DNA from 4 places in the Exiguobacterium sp. s40 genome. Region 1 is predicted to be linked to each of the others. Evidence: riboswitches for the same ligand, from Rfam matches in the RefSeq annotation. Region 1 holds a riboswitch; each other region holds the start of a gene.
The links. Region 1 has a riboswitch for thiamine pyrophosphate ahead of KNP02_RS06485 (YkoF family thiamine/hydroxymethylpyrimidine-binding protein). Riboswitches for the same ligand answer to the same signal wherever they lie in the genome.
Positions count from the first base shown of each region.

Region 2: it holds a riboswitch for thiamine pyrophosphate, as region 1 does, so the genes downstream of both, thiW (energy coupling factor transporter S component ThiW) here and KNP02_RS06485 (YkoF family thiamine/hydroxymethylpyrimidine-binding protein) in region 1, are expected to answer to the same signal.
Region 3: it holds a riboswitch for thiamine pyrophosphate, as region 1 does, so the genes downstream of both, thiT (energy-coupled thiamine transporter ThiT) here and KNP02_RS06485 (YkoF family thiamine/hydroxymethylpyrimidine-binding protein) in region 1, are expected to answer to the same signal.
Region 4: it holds a riboswitch for thiamine pyrophosphate, as region 1 does, so the genes downstream of both, tenA (thiaminase II) here and KNP02_RS06485 (YkoF family thiamine/hydroxymethylpyrimidine-binding protein) in region 1, are expected to answer to the same signal.

Region 1 is NZ_JACSLC010000005.1:117,819-122,247, forward strand. Features, by position in the region: gene KNP02_RS06470 (SMP-30/gluconolactonase/LRE family protein) at 125-1,006, shown strand; gene KNP02_RS06475 (hypothetical protein) at 1,019-1,282, shown strand; gene KNP02_RS06480 (GTP-binding protein) at 1,384-2,577, shown strand; TPP riboswitch at 2,640-2,740, shown strand; gene KNP02_RS06485 (YkoF family thiamine/hydroxymethylpyrimidine-binding protein) at 2,820-3,413, shown strand; gene KNP02_RS06490 (ECF transporter S component) at 3,406-3,981, shown strand; gene KNP02_RS06495 (ABC transporter ATP-binding protein) at 3,974-4,429, shown strand, end outside.
Region 2 is NZ_JACSLC010000011.1:57,270-61,698, forward strand. Features, by position in the region: gene KNP02_RS10600 (hypothetical protein) at 1-193, shown strand, start outside; gene KNP02_RS10605 (aminoglycoside phosphotransferase family protein) at 195-1,163, opposite strand; gene KNP02_RS10610 (hypothetical protein) at 1,206-1,526, shown strand; TPP riboswitch at 1,551-1,649, shown strand; gene thiW (energy coupling factor transporter S component ThiW) at 1,714-2,202, shown strand; gene KNP02_RS10620 (hypothetical protein) at 2,267-2,533, shown strand; gene KNP02_RS10625 (GNAT family N-acetyltransferase) at 2,528-3,007, opposite strand; gene KNP02_RS10630 (YcxB family protein) at 2,989-3,489, opposite strand; gene KNP02_RS10635 (VOC family protein) at 3,583-3,981, shown strand; gene KNP02_RS10640 (LTA synthase family protein) at 4,095-4,429, shown strand, end outside.
Region 3 is NZ_JACSLC010000004.1:95,907-100,335, reverse strand. Features, by position in the region: gene KNP02_RS05100 (thiamine diphosphokinase) at 12-599, opposite strand; gene thiT (energy-coupled thiamine transporter ThiT) at 599-1,171, opposite strand; TPP riboswitch at 1,248-1,348, opposite strand; gene rpe (ribulose-phosphate 3-epimerase) at 1,368-2,024, opposite strand; gene rsgA (ribosome small subunit-dependent GTPase A) at 2,026-2,910, opposite strand; gene pknB (Stk1 family PASTA domain-containing Ser/Thr kinase) at 2,955-4,429, opposite strand, start outside.
Region 4 is NZ_JACSLC010000011.1:10,696-15,124, reverse strand. Features, by position in the region: gene pelG (exopolysaccharide Pel transporter PelG) at 1-1,032, shown strand, start outside; TPP riboswitch at 1,094-1,198, shown strand; gene tenA (thiaminase II) at 1,281-1,955, shown strand; gene thiM (hydroxyethylthiazole kinase) at 1,952-2,740, shown strand; gene thiD (bifunctional hydroxymethylpyrimidine kinase/phosphomethylpyrimidine kinase) at 2,740-3,576, shown strand; gene thiE (thiamine phosphate synthase) at 3,548-4,186, shown strand; gene KNP02_RS10315 (SDR family oxidoreductase) at 4,210-4,429, shown strand, end outside.

The sequences.
Region 1 (4,429 bases):
CTCCGGTGAAGGAAAGACGGACATCGCCTCTAACTCTGCGGAACGATTTTGAAAAATCTTGAATAGACCTCGTCCGCTCAGGGAATAGTCAGTTGAAATCAATGTAGAGAGTGGAGGCAATTCAATGGAGACAGTAAACGCTGCGTTATGGATTCGAGTCAGAAATACACTTGGGGAAGGCCCGTGTTGGGATGCTGAACTGAAACGGTTCTATTGGGTCGACATCGAAGGACACACACTTTGGTGGTACGACGAAAAGGAAGACGAGCTGTCATCGTTCGATATGGGACAACAGATCGGATTTGCGGTCCCGAAAGTGACAGACGGCGTCGTCGTCGGCTTGAAAGACGGCATCTATGAATGGGACGAGGGATCGAAGCGACTCGATAAACTCGTCGAACTCGATGACCCGGAAGGGGATCTTCGCTTCAACGACGGAAAGGCCGACCCGTACGGACGAATCTTTGCCGGGACACTTCATCTCAACGACGAGGAGAACGAGGCGACGCTCTATCGCTTGAACCGTGACGGCACGACCGAGATCATGCTCAGTGAATTGACGCTGTCGAACGGTCTGACATGGTCTCCGGACCACTCGACGTTCTACCATATCGATACACCGACCGAGACGGTCCGCAAATACCCGTTCGACTTGAAAACAGGAACACTCGGGGATGGGGAAGTCGTCATCGATTTCAAAGATGAGGAAGGATTCCCGGACGGTATGACATCCGATGAAGACGGCTTTTTATGGATTGCCCACTTCGCGGGCGGACGCGTCTCGCGCTGGAACCCGAAGACGGGTGAAAAAGTGCTCGAGGTGCTCGTGCCGGCCCCGAACGTCACGTCATGCTGTTTCGTCGGTGATGACTTGAAACAACTTGCCATCACGACGGCGCGCGAAGGAATGGATGACGCGGCGCTCGAGGCCCATCCGGACGCAGGTTCGGTCTTTAAAATTGATACAGATGTGAAAGGGATGCCGCTCTATCGGTTTGGTCGATAAGGAGGTACGAAGATGGTAAAACGATTGCTCGTTCGTGCGGGAATCGGTTTGGCGCTCGCGGCGGTCGCCCGGGTCGGGATTCAAAAGCTGTTGGAAGCGAACCGGGAAGACGATCATACGTATTTGAATCCGCGGTGGGATGAGACGCCGAGTGTGGATGCCGATAAGGACGCGGATGAGGTCGGTCTGACCCAGCTCGACTCGATTTATCGAGCCGAGTGGCAGGCGAACGCCTATCCACGCTCAGAGGCCGAACGCAAGGCGTTAGAAGAATAGGCAGGAGAACACGTCCGGAAACGGGCGTGTTTTTTTCTTGACAGACGTCACCGACCCGTCATCATCTAAAAAGTAATCATTACGATTTAGGAGTGGGTAGAATGAGACGAATCCCGATCACCGTGCTGTCCGGTTATTTAGGAAGCGGTAAGACGACACTATTAAACCACATATTGAACAATCGGACGGGCAAGAAATACGCCGTCATCGTCAATGACATGAGCGAGTTGAATATCGATGAGCGATTGATTGAACAGGGCGGTTTTTCAAGGACGGACGAAAAGTTGGTCGAACTATCGAACGGCTGCATCTGTTGCACGCTCCGTGAGGACCTGCTCGAGGCGGTAGCAGAGCTTGCGAACGACCGGGACCTCGACGGAATCATCATCGAGTCGTCCGGTATCTCAGAGCCGATCCCGGTCGCCCAAACGTTTACATATGCCGATGACGCCCTCGGCATCGATTTGACGAGCCGAGTCTATATCGATGCGATGGTGAGCGTCGTCGATGCGTTTCGGTTCTTAAAAGATTTCAACTCAGGCGAGTCGCTCCATGAACGCAAGCAGGCGATTGAGGCGACAGACGTCCGCGAAGTCGTCGACCTGCTCGTCGACCAAGTCGAATTCGCCGATATCATCGTCTTGAACAAGGCGGATCGCGTGAACGAGACCGAACTCGGCGAGATGACCAGACTGTTGAAGGCGCTCAACCCGACCGCGAAGCTGTTGACGTCTGTCCATGCGAACGTGGAATTGACCGAGCTGTTGGATGTCAATTTGTTCGATTTCGAACAGGCGATGCATGCGGCCGGGTGGATTCAAGAACTTGAGACAGATGTGCACACGCCGGAGACGGAAGAATACGGCATCAGTTCATTCGTCTATCGTCGGCGTCGGCCGTTCCACCCGGAGCGTCTCCATGCCTGGATCGAGGCGTTTCCGGAAGAAATCGTCCGCGCGAAAGGGTTCTTATGGATTGCTTCCCGGAACGACCTCGCCTGTCTGTTTTCACAAGCGGGCTACGCCTCGACGCTCGAACATGCCGGGCGCTGGCTCGCGACGCTTCCGGAAGATGAGCGTCGTCACATGTTCGCGGCCGAACCGGAACTCGCCGCCGACTATGTCGAACCGTACGGGGACCGACAGACGGAGCTCGTCTTGATCGGGCAGCGGATGGATCGAGCCATCATCGAACAAGAGCTCGATCACTGTCTGCTGACAGATGAGGAGATGGCGCTGGATTGGTCGACGCTCCGGGACACACTTCCGGGGAACGAGGTCGTCACGTTCTCATAAGACCGTTTACAAAATGAAAGCGGTCGTCTATACTGATTCTTGCATGAACAACCGCATACATTGGACTACACTAGGGGTGCTTCGGCTGAGATGTGAGCATGGCTCCAATCCCTTATGACTCGATCCGGGTAATACCGGCGTGAGGAAGTGTGGCACTTTTTCTAATGGATTAAAATTGGACGAGTGGCCGCATTCTCATGGATGCGGCTTTTTTGTGTACACATAATAAGGGGGAATAGAACATGAACAAACAATGTGGAACGAGCCCGATCGTCGGGTTCCGCGTTACACTGAGCCCGATGACGACTGATTTCGTGAGCATCATCAAAGGGGCGTTGAAGGAGACGGATTTACAAAACGTCTGGCGACATACCGATGACGTGTCGACGGTCATCCGTGGACGAAGTGAGCATGTATTCGATGTGGCTAAGGCCGTGCTGTCACACGCGACAAAGACAGGGGAACATGTGTCGATGAGCGGGACGTTCTCGGTCGGGTGTCCAGGGGATACGGCCGGAGATGAAGTGCTCGTTGTGTCGAGCGAACCGCTTAATGGTCCCGTCAGTCCGCAATATGTCTCCTCACAGTTCGCGCTCTATCCGCTCGGTGATGACGACTATATGGACATCATCTACGAAGAAATCGCTTTTGCGAAAGAGCGAAGTGTCTTCAATGACTCGATGCATTACGCCTCAGGTATACATGGGGACATCGAGCCGGTGTTCGCTTTCTATGAGGCGACGTTTGAACGCGTCCGACAGAAGACAAGCCACGTCGTCATGACGGTGACGTTCAGCGTGAACAGTCCGTCACATGAGGGACGTATGGATGCTTAAATCGTGGAAGTTAAAAGAGATCGTCTTGTTGTCGATTTTATCGGTCGTATTCGCGGTGGTCTATTTGGCGTTCGTCCATGCTGGGAACTTGTGGGCCGGTCTGATTGGACCAATCGCCTACGAATGGATTTTTGGGATATGGTTCATCGTCTCGATTATCGCAGCTTATATCATTCGCAAGCCTGGGGCTGCATTCTTGTCCGAAGTGCTTGCGGCGACGATTGAGATGATGATTGGCAACGCCATCGGACCGCGCATCATTTTAGTCGGGATCGTTCAAGGGATCGGCGCCGAAGCGGCGTTCGCTTTGACGGGTTATAAACGCTATGATCTTTGGGTGCTCATGCTCGCCGGATTCAGTGCTGCTGTGACAAGTTTCGCATATACGTACGTCATGGGAGGGCTCAATGCCCTCAGTCCGACATATGTAGCTACGATGTTCGCACTACGCGCAACGAGCGGGATGTTGATTGCTGGTCTGGGCGGTAAGATTTTGAGCGACTTGTTGCTTCGGACGGGCGCGCTTGATGGGTATGCTCTCGCGCGACAGGACCGTATGCATGGTTGAGGCAGAACATCTGACATTTCGTTATCCGAACAAGAAATGCGATGTCTTGACGGATATCACACTACGTCTAACAAAAGGGAGAACGGTCATTACAGGGGCAAGTGGGTCGGGAAAATCAACATTGCTCGCTTTGATGAATCGTCTCTATCCGGACAATTGTGATGGCATCGTGACGGGCAGATTGCACTTGTTCGATCGCTCTTATGATACGTATGAAGCTGGCGAAGTGAACCGGCGCGTCGGAACGGTCTTTCAGGACCCGGACAGTCAGTTCGTCATGCAGACGGTCGAAGAAGAATTGATTTTCACGCTCGAAAACTTTGCCGTCGCGAGAGACGAGATGATGGCCCGTGTCACCACAATGTTAGAGGCGTTGCATTTGACCGATTATCGTTACCGTACCATTCATGACCTATCGGGGGGTGAGAAGCAACAAATTGCCGTCGCT
Region 2 (4,429 bases), on a different contig from region 1:
CCCGCTCGAGAACGTCATCATCGCGGGGAACGGGGTCAAGGAAGTGAAAGCCGATTTGATCGTCTTTGAGGTCGAGGGTGGCTACGCCATCGTCTATGACCGGGACGGTGAGATCTTCAAAGGACCGGAGTCGATTGCTCCGCTGTTTTGGAGCGAGACGGATTATGAAAACCTACTCGAGAAACATGAATGACTTAGGGGAAGCGCCGTTTCAAGTCCCGGTACTCGAGTAGCAAATTGAGCCATTGCGCCGGCTTATCGCTCGACTCAGCTACATCGTACCGGTACCTCGTCACATATACATGCCACGACAAGGCACGATAGACGCAACCGAGCTCTTCGGCGATCAACAAGTGACGCCAAAGCACGTCTTCGGGTGCGACGCCGCTCCACGCTTCCAAGTAAACCGTACGCATCGTTTGAATCTGTTCATACCAGGCGACCTCGTCTTCTTCCGGCAATAAGTCGTACAGCGCGTTCCAAAACACGCGCACGCTGAAAAACGGATGCGTGACGGTCGCGTCGCCCCAGTCGAGGATACACAAATCATTCGTCCGTTCCCGCCAGAAGATGTTGCCGCCGTGCAAATCACCGTGCTCGAGACTCATCGGCATCCCAATCGCCAGCTCATCGCACATCGCGATCAATTCATCTTGAAGCGCGAGCATGGCCTCGGCTTTGTATTGCTCGAGCCCGGCGCAGAGCTCAGGTAAATACGTGCGAATTTCGCCCTTCAACTTGGCCGGTCGGCGGTCCGGGATGCCGTAAGACAAGCAGGTCTCGATCTGGTCGATCTCCTGTCGCTGCAGCTGTGCGTATTGACGCAACGCCGCTTCGTATCGACTCACGTCCGGTCGTTCACGTAACGCCTCTCCGCCGATATCTCGCATGAGCAACCAGTTCCGGGCTGAATCGATGGCGATGACGTCAGGGACGAAATCAGGATGCCGCTCGGCCAGAAACGCCAACAGATTGGCTTCGCCGCGGCTGATATCGGTCACCGCTTTGGCGTAGTAACGTTCCTCATTGAGCGCGCCAACAAGCAAGTACGTCAAATCGGTATCTTTGATCACGTGCCACCTCGCATTCGGCACGTTTGTCTCAATCCATCGTTCGAACCGTTCACGAAACGATCGTTCACGCCATGGGATTGCCTGTCTCATCCTTTTCACCCTTTCTTTCATCATCTCCTAGGAGGAAACGATATGGACGTTGTATATTACTCATACCCGGTCGATGCCATCTTGTATATGTACTTAGGGGCGACGGCCGTCGTCAGTCTCATCATCGGGCTGCTCGTTTGGCGTCTGTTCAAGCGCCGAGCTGTCGGCTTTTGGACAACGCTCGTTCTCAGCTTTGTCGGGCTGTCGCTCTCGCTCGTCTGGTTTCAAAACGCGTCCGTCGCCGTGTTCATGGGGACACTCCCGTGGCTGATCAATCTCGTCTTCTCCCTTTTGTTGTACGGCCTGTTCGTCGGCATCATCTATGTCGCGTTCCGACCACGAAAGCTCGACCGCGTCAAGTGACGGTATGCTATACTCATGTTAATAAACGACCACTAGGGGAGCCTTCGGGCTGAGACGGCATGCGCCGGACCCTTCGAACCTGATCTGGCTCATACCAGCGTAGGGAAGTGGTGTGGGATTCGTCTGTCTTTCCACGCCACTTTTCCACTTGGAGAAGTGGCGTTTTCATTTTGAAAGGAGACTATCTATGCGTATTCAACAACTCACTTGGATGGCGATGCTCATCGCCATCGCCGTCATCGGTTCCCTGTTCATCTCGATTCCGACCGGTGTCGCCCGTGCCTATCCGATTCAACATATGGTGAACGTCATCGCCGCCGTCACCGTCGGGCCGATCGGGGCCGTTCTCGTTGCGTTCGTGACCGGAATCGTCCGTGTCATGACCGGTACCGGGTCGCTCTTGGCCTTTCCCGGAGGTATGATTGGGGCGCTTTTGGCCGGGGTCTTCTATATGAAGACGAACCGCCTCGCCTTCGCCGCATTCGGTGAAGTCATCGGGACAGGGCTCATCGCCTCGCTCGTCGCCGTCCCGTACGCCAAGGTGTTGATGGGGAGCGAGTTCGGGGCACTGTTCTTCTTCCCGGCCTTCCTTGCGTCGAGTGTGACTGGCGCCGTGCTCGGCTGGATCGTCTTGGCTCGGGTCAAGCAATTACGACCGCTCACGGTGAAACGATAAATAGGAGTTCCCCCCGCTGAAAAAAATGGTAAAATCAGGATAACACATACTGGGAGGTCATTTCTTGAATCGATTGACGCTATTATTGGCGGCCACCGCTTGCCTGTTCATGTCCGGTCTCTTGTACACGCTCGAACGCATCGCCACGTTCACCCGCTGGAATGCTCAGATTGCGACAGGCACGTTTTCCAGCGAGCCGATGTTCGTCGATGTGTTGCTTCAAAACGTGTTCATCTCGATTTTCGGAGTGGCTGCCATCTTCCTCTTTTTCAAAGCGGGCAGTGCTGTTCAAGGCTCAACGACGACGAAAACAGGGACGGCCGACTTATGACGGCTGTCCCTGTTTGACGTGATACACCCAAATCTCTTCCCCGTTTGCCTCATCAATCAAGCCGCTGTCGACAAATCCACCCTTCGCATAAAATCGTTTCGCCGGTTCGTTCGTCGGATGGAGACTGAGGATGAGGTCATCCACATCGAATCGCTCTTGAATCCACACGAGTGCCAACTGTAAAAAGCGTGACCCGATTCCTTTCCCTTGCTCTGTCACATCGATCATAAATCGATCGAGCCAGATGTAACGCTCCACCTTGTTCTCGGCCCCAATCATCATGAAGCCGACGGGATGATCATCGCGACAAAGTGCATAGCACTGCCACGCATATTTGACATCGGTTTCCATCTCGCGGAGCGATTCGGCGTTCGTTTCGATAAAACGGGCTTGGTCAGAAGCGACGGTCAAGGCGACTAAGGCATCCCGGTTCGTTTCCTCGACGAGTTGAATCGTCAGCGTATCGGCAGCCATCGGCGCACCTCTTCCATGTCTAGTCCGCGCTTCGGCAAGATATAGGCGCTGACCGAGGAGTTGTATAGATACACATAATCGTCCTCCTCGACGACTTCCTTGATTCCTGCCCATGACACACGCGCCTCGCCGAATTCGTTTAAATCGCGCAGACCAGTCTCCTCCAAATCCATCGTGTGGGGACCAATCATGCCTTCGTTGCTGCGTTCGTCGATGAGACGCCGCGTCTGCTTCCGGACATGCCGTTCAAAGTATTTCGGATAATACAGGAACCAAAGAATACTCGCGACCCCGTATATGCCATATAGCCACCAGTCCGTCTCTTGGAGCCACGTCGCCAGCACGAAAGCAGCGCCTAAAAAGATAAGTGGTCCGATGATTCGCTGCAGGAGAATCATCCGCTTTCCTGTCTTCGAACGTTTAATATGGCTCAAGTTGAACCGGATATAGTCGTCTTCTGTCAATTCGTATTGGATTTTCATCATCATTCCCTCCTCGGTGTCCTATACGTCTCACGTGAAGAAATGTTCCGTTCAGAACGTTGATTGGATAAACTAAAAGAAAGGAGTGACATCATGAAACAAATCCACCATCTCTGCATCCAAACGCCCGATTACGAGGCGTCCAAACGATTCTATGAGGCGCTCGGCTTCGAGCTCGTCCAAGAGTCACCCGACTTCCACACCCGAGCGTTCAACAGCTGGCTCAAACTCGGTGACTTTTATATCGAGCTTCAAACGGCAAAAGTCGACGAGACGTTGTCGCCTTATTCGAAGCACGTGGCCGGCCCGGTCCACTTCGCGCTTTATGTCGATGACCTCGAAACAGAAGTGCGGCGCCTCGAGGACCTCGGTGTAACGTTCCTACCAAAGCACGGCGGGAACATCTACTTCGTCGTTGATGGTCATTTGAGTAAATTAAAAGCCCCGGAAGGCACGATTATCGAGCTCCGGGACACGTTTGTCATCAAGTGAGGCGCTGCCTTGCTTTTTTTATTGCCAAAATCGCACACCCTCATGTTTTTCGCCGTCTTCGAACAGGTACAAGACAAAGAACACACTTTGTCCGTACCGTTTGGAGGCCTTTCATGAAATATCTCGATTATTGGAGTTACTTATCGCTCTCCCTCGCCAAGCTGTTCCTCTTCAGCCTGTTGACCGCGAGCGCGTTCGACCTACCTTTTCTATTCATCAACCTCGCGACCATCTTGATGATGACGAGTTGGGCGCTACTCGTAAAACCACAGACACGTCGCTGGATTTTGTTCGCGTCGCTGTTTCTGCACAGCACGCTACTCATCTCGGACGTCTGGTATTACCGCTATTTCGGCAACTTGCTGTCGGTCGCCCTACTGTCTGATATCGGCCAGATGGGAGACGTCGGGGGCGGATTTTTGACATTGATTCAAGCACCCGACTTCAT
Region 3 (4,429 bases), on a different contig from region 1:
TTTTTTTGTGTTCATTTTTTGACATACAGCACGAGGACCATACCTTCGTGCACGATCAAATCCGCTGATTCGCAGGCCCACTCGTTCGAAATCGTGAGCGCCTCATGGCTGACGACATCGTGACGGTCGAGCGGATATTTGACGCCGCGGATTGACACGTTCGCCCGCTTCCACGGGATGAGCGACAAATAATGATCGGCTTGACGTGGGAGCTCGTGACGCCCAGCTCCAACAAGACGAACGGTTTGCCCCGCCGTGAACAAACGCATCTCTGGATATGCCTCGAGCAGCCCGATATTGCCGAGCGTCATATCGAGGCGTCCACCGAGAGCGCCGTATACGAGCATCTCCGTCGCCCCGTGTCCACGGGCCGCCTCGAGCGCGATCTCGAGGTCGGTCACGTCTTTTTCAGATGGATAACGGACGGCGTCAATCGGCACTTCGCCCGTGAAGGAGTCGAAATCGCCGACGACGAGATCCGGGTTCAGCCCGTGGTTCAACAGTGTCTCGTACCCCCCGTCGACGCCGATGATATAATCGACGTCACGCGGGAGTCCCGAGATTGGTTCCGGGCTGGCCGCCACAATCAACACCCGCATTAGCGGAGGCCCCGGGTCGCGAGCGTGGCGAAACGTGGTGCCGAGACGAACAAGAGAACGAGGACGACGGCCGACACGAGGAAGGACGGCAACATATACGTCATGTTATAAGCGAACGAATAGGCGACGACCGGCCCTTCCGCGTACTCGGCGAAGAAGACAATCCCTGATAAGACGTGGGCGCCGTAGCGAAGCAAAGAACCGAGGAGCGCCCCGATCACCAAGTAGACGACGAGCGTCTTTTTCGCCTCGTCCTTGGCGGCCCGTTTCACTTGACCAGCGAACAGTCCGGCCATCCCGACGACACCGTAAGCGAACGTGTAGTCGAGCAGGAACTGGACCGGTGTGAAAATGTAAGCCCCGAACAGCAGTTGCAACGTTCCGACGAGCGCTCCTGTCGCCAGTCCGCCTTTTAATCCATGGCGGTACGCCATCACAAAGATCGGCAACATCGCCAGGCTGATCGATCCGCCCTGCGGCATCCGGAACGGGATGAGCAAATCAAAGATCAAGCCGAGTGCGGCGAACAATGAGATTTCAATGAGCGCCTGTAGTTTTAAACGTTGTTTCATCTTATTCCCTCCTTATTGTATGAGCGAACGACAAAAAGCAGCATGACGTAAACGCCATGCTGCTATCGAGTAGCAACGTGCATTTTCGCCACATCCCTACGTCCGTGTGAACGGAACAGGTTCAAAGGGTTAGCAAATGCCTCTCAGCCACAGAATGTGACACCCCTTGCGACAATATTTGTTGTTCTATCGACAATTATACACGAGAAGCGTGACGAATGCTATCGATTGCGTCTTTATAGCTCGGCTCGTTATAGATGGCTGAACCAGCCACGAGCACATCAGCGCCAGCGTCGATGCATAATTTCGCCGTCTCAGCGTTGACACCGCCGTCAATCTCGATTTCAAAGTCGAGACGACGCACTTGGCGCATCTCGCTCAGCGCCGCGATTTTCGGGACGACCGATTCGATGAATGCCTGGCCCCCAAAGCCAGGGTTCACCGTCATGAGGAGCACCATGTCGACGTCACCGAGCACGTGTTCAATCGACGACAGCGGCGTATGCGGATTCAAGACGACACCACACTTGGCGCCGGCCGCTTTGATTTGTTGCAACACGCGATGCAAATGATTCGTCGCTTCAACGTGAACCGTGACGATATCCGCCCCGGCCTTGATGAAATCTTCGACGAACCGTTCGGGCTGGTCGATCATCAAATGGACGTCTAACACCATGTCCGACTTCTTCCGTAAGCTCGCTAACACCGGGAGACCGATCGAGATGTTCGGGACGAATTGACCGTCCATGACGTCAAAATGGATGTAATCCGCTCCGGCCTCTTGGACCGCCTTCACTTCTGCCTCTAAATTGGCGAAGTCCGCCGCTAAAATCGATGGTGCAATTTTAATCATGTCAGTACCTCCGTTGTCTATCGTTTAACTCTGCCATAAACGTAACATAATTCTCATAGCGGGTGGAAGCGATTTCTCCCGCCTCGACGGCCGCTTTGACGGCACAACCTGGTTCGTTCAAATGGGCACAACCGCGGAATTTACAGTCATCATGCCGCTCGACGAACTCAGGGAAACACCAGCGCATCTCTTCGACTTCGAGTTCTTCTGGGAACTCAAGGCTCGAGAAACCAGGCGTATCGGCCACGAGCCCGTCAGCGAGCGTGATCAGCGTGACGTGACGCGTCGTGTGCTTACCGCGCCCAAGTGATTTCGAGATCTTCCCGGTCGCAAGTTCAAGCTCAGGTGCGACTGCGTTCAAGAGCGAACTCTTACCGACCCCGGTCTGTCCGGCGAACACACTCGTCTTCTCCTTAAACGACCCGCGGATTTTTTCGATCCCCGACCCGTCCTCGGTCGACGTCTCGATGACCTCATAGCCGATGGAACGATATAAAGCCGCTGCTTCATGAATCTTCTCCCGTTCCGACTCCGTCAACAAATCCATTTTCGTCAAAACGATAATCGGATGGACTTGCTTCGACTCGATCAAGACGAGGAAACGGTCGAGCAGATGGAACGAGAACGCCGGCTCTTTTACCGAGAATAACAAGAACGCTTGATCGATGTTGGCAATCGGCGGGCGGACGAGATGGTTCGACCGCTCGTCAACAGCCAATATATAACCGGTACCATCCCCTTGGTCTTGGATGTCGACATCGTCACCGACGACCGGCGAGATGTTCCGGTTGCGGAAATTGCCGCGGGCGCGACAACGGATCTCTTGTTTTTCTTCCGTCATGACGTCATAAAATCCGCCTTGTAATCGAATAATCGTACCTTTCATTCCATTCCCTCCTTAGAAAAAGAGGCGACGCGCACGCCACCTCTTCATTGTGAATCTTTTGCTTGTGCGTAAGTCACCGTATCCGTGCGAACGACTTCGCCGTCGACTTCAATCGTCGCGGTTCCGACTTCGTCCGGTGCGATGACGAGCGTATACGAGTAAGTCGTCGTCTCCGTTATCTTATCACGCAACACCTCGACTTCGCCACGGGCGTCGACCGTCCGAATGACGACTTCGAGTGCCTCGGCTTCTTCGCCTTCAGCGGGCGGCTCGATTTCGACGTTGACTTCCCGTTCAATCGAGACGTCCGTCGGTTCGACCCCTTGTGACACGATGACGGTCAGTTCCGTCCCCGGGTCGACTGCCGTACCGGCCGTCGGGAGTTGACGGATGATTTGATTCGCAGGAACGCTCGTTGAATACTCATCACGTTTGACGATTTTCAAGCTATTCTGTTCGGCATACGTCGTCGCTTCCTCGAACGTATAGCCCGCCAAGTTGGCGAGTTCGATTTTATTGCTGCCGGTCGAGACGACGAGCGTCACCGTCTCTTCAGATGGGACGACCTCGTTGCCTGGGGCGATCGATTGGGAGATGACATCCCCGCTATCGACCGTCTCGGATGCCTCCGACTGAATCTCGATATCCGTGAACTCAAGATCTTTGAGCGTCCGCTCGGCCGACGACTGGGACAGTCCTTCAACATCCGGCATCTCGACCGTCTCTTTTCCGGCCGAGACGACAATCGTCACGGTCGTCCCACGTTTCGGCTTCCGTCCGGCTTGCGGTGTCTGCGAGATGACGTCGCCAGCCGCGATGTTGTCACTCGCCCGTTCAGTTGCCTCGACGACAAAACCGGCCGTTTCGAGCTCGGTCGTCGCCTCGTCGCTCGTCATGCCGACGACGTCCGGGACGACGGCACGGGACATCTCATCGGCGATGACATATGCCCCGATTCCGCCGCCAATCAACAAGAAGAGGAGTAGGAGCCAAAGCCACCACTTCTTCTTCCGTTTCGGCTTCGGGTTCGCTGTCTCAGGTTCGCTCGGTGCGACCGGTTGTTCCGGTGTCTCTTTGACGTTCGGTTCGTCCGGGACGACCGGTGACATGACGAGCGTCTGATCGAATGCGTCCTGTTCTGTACTGAGGCGTTTCGGTTCGTTCGCACGTTCCGGGTCGAGCGCCGTCATGCAATCCTTCTTAAAGGCGGCGACCGATGTGTGACGGGCGCCCGGTGATTTCGCCAGCGCCTGCATGATGCAGTTCTCAAGCGCTTGCGGGATGTTCGGGTTCAAATCCATCGGTCGAATCGGGTCGTCTTGCAAATGTTGAAGTGCGACGGCGACTGGCGTCTCGCCGATGAACGGAACGCGTCCGGTCACGAGTTCATAGAGCACGGCACCGAGTGAATAAATATCTGACTTCTCATCGGCGAACTTTCCGCGCGCCTGTTCTGGAGAAAAGTAATGGACCGAGCCGAGCACTGACATCGTATGGGTCAGCGTCGCGTTCGACATGG
Region 4 (4,429 bases), on a different contig from region 1:
TTATTCATGACGATCAATGTCATCTGGGTCATGTTCTTGTTCTTGAGTGCCGCCAAGTATTATCAAGCGGTGGCCTATAGCTTCTTGCTCGGCGGACTCATCTCGGTCGGGAGCGTCTATGCGATTAGCCGTCTCATGGTCAATCCGTCGAGTCTCGAGCTGTTGCTCGGTTTCACGGTCGGGATGATTGTGACGTTGTTCGGGTTGTTCTTCGCGATGCTCCGGACGTTCCCGCTCCGTTACGCGGTGAAAGAGTTCTCGTACTTCAAGTACTTCGACCGCTATCCAGACTTGTTCGCCATCGGCGTGTTGTACGTGCTCGGGATTTGGGTCACGAATTTCATCATCTGGTTCGGTGAAGGACGTGTGATCATCGCGGACTCGTTCTTGTTCAACCCGTATTATGACACGGCCATCTTTTGGTCCTACTTGACGATCATCCCGACGCAGCTCTTGTTCATCGTCGCCGTCGAGACCCGGTTTTATGAGCGCTATCGCACGTTTTATGGATTGATCAACTACGGCGGGGCGCTCCATCAAATCGAGAAGGCGAAACAGACGATGACGTCGGTGCTGAAAAATGAGTTGATTCGACTCGCGCGCAGCCAAGGCGTCGTGACGTTGTTCGCCATCCTCATGGCAGGCGTGTTCGTCGGTTGGATCGGCGTCCCGGATGAGATCGGTCAAATCTTTCGGATGACGACGCTCGCGGCGTTCGCGAACGCGATGATTCTCATCTTGACGTTGTTGTTGCTCTATTTCGAGGATCGACGCGGGGCATTGTTCGTCAACATCTCGTTCTTCACGTTGAATGCGTTGTTCACGCTCTTGCTCTTGCCGCGCGGCATCGATTGGTACGGCGTCGGCTTTGCCGTCAGCACGACAATCACGTTCTTCTTGGCCGGCCTGCGTTTGATCTATTACATGGGCAAAGTCGATTATTACGTGTTCGCGGCCTCGAATCGACGCAAGCTTGGTACCGAACGGTTCTCCCAAATGGGGACGTTGTTGAACCGTCACTTCTCGCGATAAAGGGTTTTCAACAAAGATAAAGACTGATATGATGTGGTCGTAGACGACCGAATTTCATAATGTTTACCACTAGGGGAGTCGCGTGACGCGGCTGAGATGGACGAGGTCCAGACCCTTTGAACCTGATCTAGTTCACGCTAGCGTAGGGAAGTGGGCGAACCGATTGTTCTCGTACACTTTGTGTAAATCCGACGCCGCTTCCGTTATGGGAGGCGGCGTCTTTTTTTATCACAAAGGAGGAGACATGAATGACATTCACCGCACATCTTCGACAAGAGGCCGATGCCTTGTTTCAAGCCAGCTTTGACCATCCGTTCGTCCGCGAGCTCGGAACGGGTGAACTCGACGAGGCGAAATTTCGGCATTACGTCATGCAAGACTCATATTATTTGAACCAGTTCTCCAAAGTGCAGGCGAAAGGCGCGACCCTCGCCCCGAACATGGAAGTAGCGAGCCGCTTTTTGACGCACGCGCTTCATACGATTGAAGCGGAGCATGCGTTGCACCGTGAGTTTTTCACCTTGCTCGACGTGACGGAGGCAGAGTGGGCAACGTTTGAGCCCGCTCCAACGGCTTACGCCTATGCGCTCCATATGCAACAGGCCGGTCCGACGCTCGGCGACGTGCTCGCGTCGATTTTGCCGTGCTACTGGGTCTATTATGAGATTGGGGAACGAATGAAAGATGCGACACCCGATCATCCGATCTATGCGACGTGGATTGCGACGTACGGTTCGGAATGGTTCCGCGATCTCGTCGAGGAACAGATTGAACGGCTCGACGTGCTCGCCGGACAAGCTACAGCGGAAGAACGGGTCCGGTATCAACAGCTGTTCTTGAAGAGTTGTTATTATGAACATGCGTTTTGGGAAATGGCGTGGACGCTCGAGTCGTGGGATTTACCGGCGGGGGTGACACGATGAAGCGCGACTTATGGGACAAAGTCAGAGCCGAACGGCCACTCATCCATAACATTACGAATATCGTCGTCGCTAACTTTTCGGCGAACGGGTTGCTCGCCATCGGCGCTGCGCCGGTGATGGCGTCAGCCGTCGAAGAAGTCGCGGACATGGCGTCTGCGAGCGATGCGCTCGTACTCAATATCGGCACACTCGATGCGACGACGGAACGTACGATGATTCGAGCCGGACAGGCGGCGAATGAATCGAGCCGGCCGGTCGTCTTCGATCCGGTCGGTGTCGGGGCGACCGCGTTTCGACGTGACGTCGCTACATCCATTTTGCAACACGTCCGCGTGACGGTCATCCGAGGCAATGCCGGAGAAATCGCGACATTGATTGGTCTCGACGCGGCGGCGCGCGGCGTGGACGCTGGGGAAACGCGGGTTGATTTGAATCACATCGCGCGCGCGGCGGCACGACGCTACAACTGTGTCGTTGCCGTGACCGGAGAGACGGATGTCGTCAGCGACGGGGACGCGACGATTGAAATCAAAGGCGGCACCGCAGCAATGGCCCGGACGACAGGGACCGGTTGTTTACTCAGTGCGGTCGTCGGTGCGTTCCTTGCGGTCGAACGGGATGCGGTTACGGCAACGGCGACAGCGCTCGCCGGATATGCCCGGTGCGGCGAACTGGCTACCACTTTGGCGGACGGACCGGGCGACTTCCCCGTTCATTTCTTGAATGAACTCGGCAAGATGACGGCCGTCGAGTTGCCGAGCGACCGTATTGAGGTGGTGTTATGATGCGGCCGCAAGTATTGACGATTGCGGGTTCGGACTCTGGCGGGGGAGCGGGAATCCAAGCTGATTTGAAGACGTTTCAAGAGCTCGGCGTGTTCGGGACGAGCGTTCTGACGGCCGTCACCGCTCAAAACACTCGTGGGGTGCATGGGGTCGAAGCAGTGTCGCCGGAACTTATCACGCAACAACTCGATGCAATCGGTTCGGACTTTTCGATTGCAGCATGTAAGACCGGAATGTTATTTGATGCGTCGCGCATCGAGGCGGTCGCTACCGGGGTGAAACGTCATGTCTTCAACCGACTCGTCGTCGACCCGGTCATGATTGCGAAAGGAGGGGCTCCGCTTTTACAGGACACGGCGGTCGATGCGCTCAAGACCTCCTTGTTGCCACTCGCGACAGTCGTCACGCCGAACGTGCCGGAAGCGGAAGTGCTGACCGGTTTGACGATTCGATCGTTTAATGATCGTCTCGAGGCGGCTCGGCGGATGTTAGCGTACGGTGTGCGCGCGGTTATTTTAAAAGGCGGGCATCTCGAAGGTGAAACTGCCGAAGACTTGATCATGACGGAGTCAGAAGTGTTCCTCCTCTCGGCCCCGCGCATCCAGACGAGCGATACACACGGAACAGGTTGTACATTTTCGGCGGCGCTTACAGCGGAACTTGCCAAAGGTCGTTCCATCATGGAGGCGGCGGTGACGGCGAAGCGGTTCATTCAAAGCGCCATCACCCATGGCCTCGAGATCGGCGCCGGACACGGACCGACGAACCATTGGGCATATGTGGCGTATGGAGAGGAGGGCGTGACGATTGAATCCATCAAGGCGGGCACTCGCTGAACAGTTACGGCTTTACTTCGTTTGCGGGACACCGAACACGAAAGACATACTCCAGACGGTCGAAACGGCGCTCCGATGTGGCGTGACATGTTTCCAATTTCGCGAAAAAGGTAAAGAGGCACTGTATGGGGATAAAAAAGAAGCGATGGCGAGAGCGTTGCAAACACTTTGCCGCTCGTACAACGTCCCGTTCATCATCAATGACGACGTCGACTTGGCAGAGCGCATCAATGCGGATGGCGTGCATATCGGGCAAGACGACGCCGATGCCGCAATCGTTCGGGAGCGGATTGGTCCAGATAAGTGGCTCGGTGTCTCGGTCCACACGCTCGAAGAAGCGGCTGCGGCGATCGACTATGCGGATTACGTCGGCATCGGTCCGGTCTACCCGACGAACTCGAAAGCAGACGCCGGGGCAGTCAATGGGACGGTGCTCATTCGCCAAGTTCGAGCCATGTATCGAGAGCTGCCAATCGTGGGGATTGGTGGCATTTTACCGGAATACGTCCCGATGATTCGGCAAGACGGGGCGGACGGCGTCGCCGTCATATCGGCCATCGCTTCTGCACCGGATGTGGCCATGGCCACACGGCGTTTCGCTTGTCTCTGAATTCAAATCGAGGAGGAAGACAGATGAACGTATTTGTAATAGGCGCGAATGGACAGATTGGGAAACAGCTCGTCGAACGATTGCACGAGGAAGGGAAACACCAAGTCACGGCGATGGTGCGGAAACAAGACCAACTCGACGACTTTACATCGAAAGGCTATCAGGCCGTCCTAGGCGACCTCGAAGGTGACGTCTCGTCACTTGAACAAGCAATGTCTGGCATGGACGTGATCGTGTTCGCGG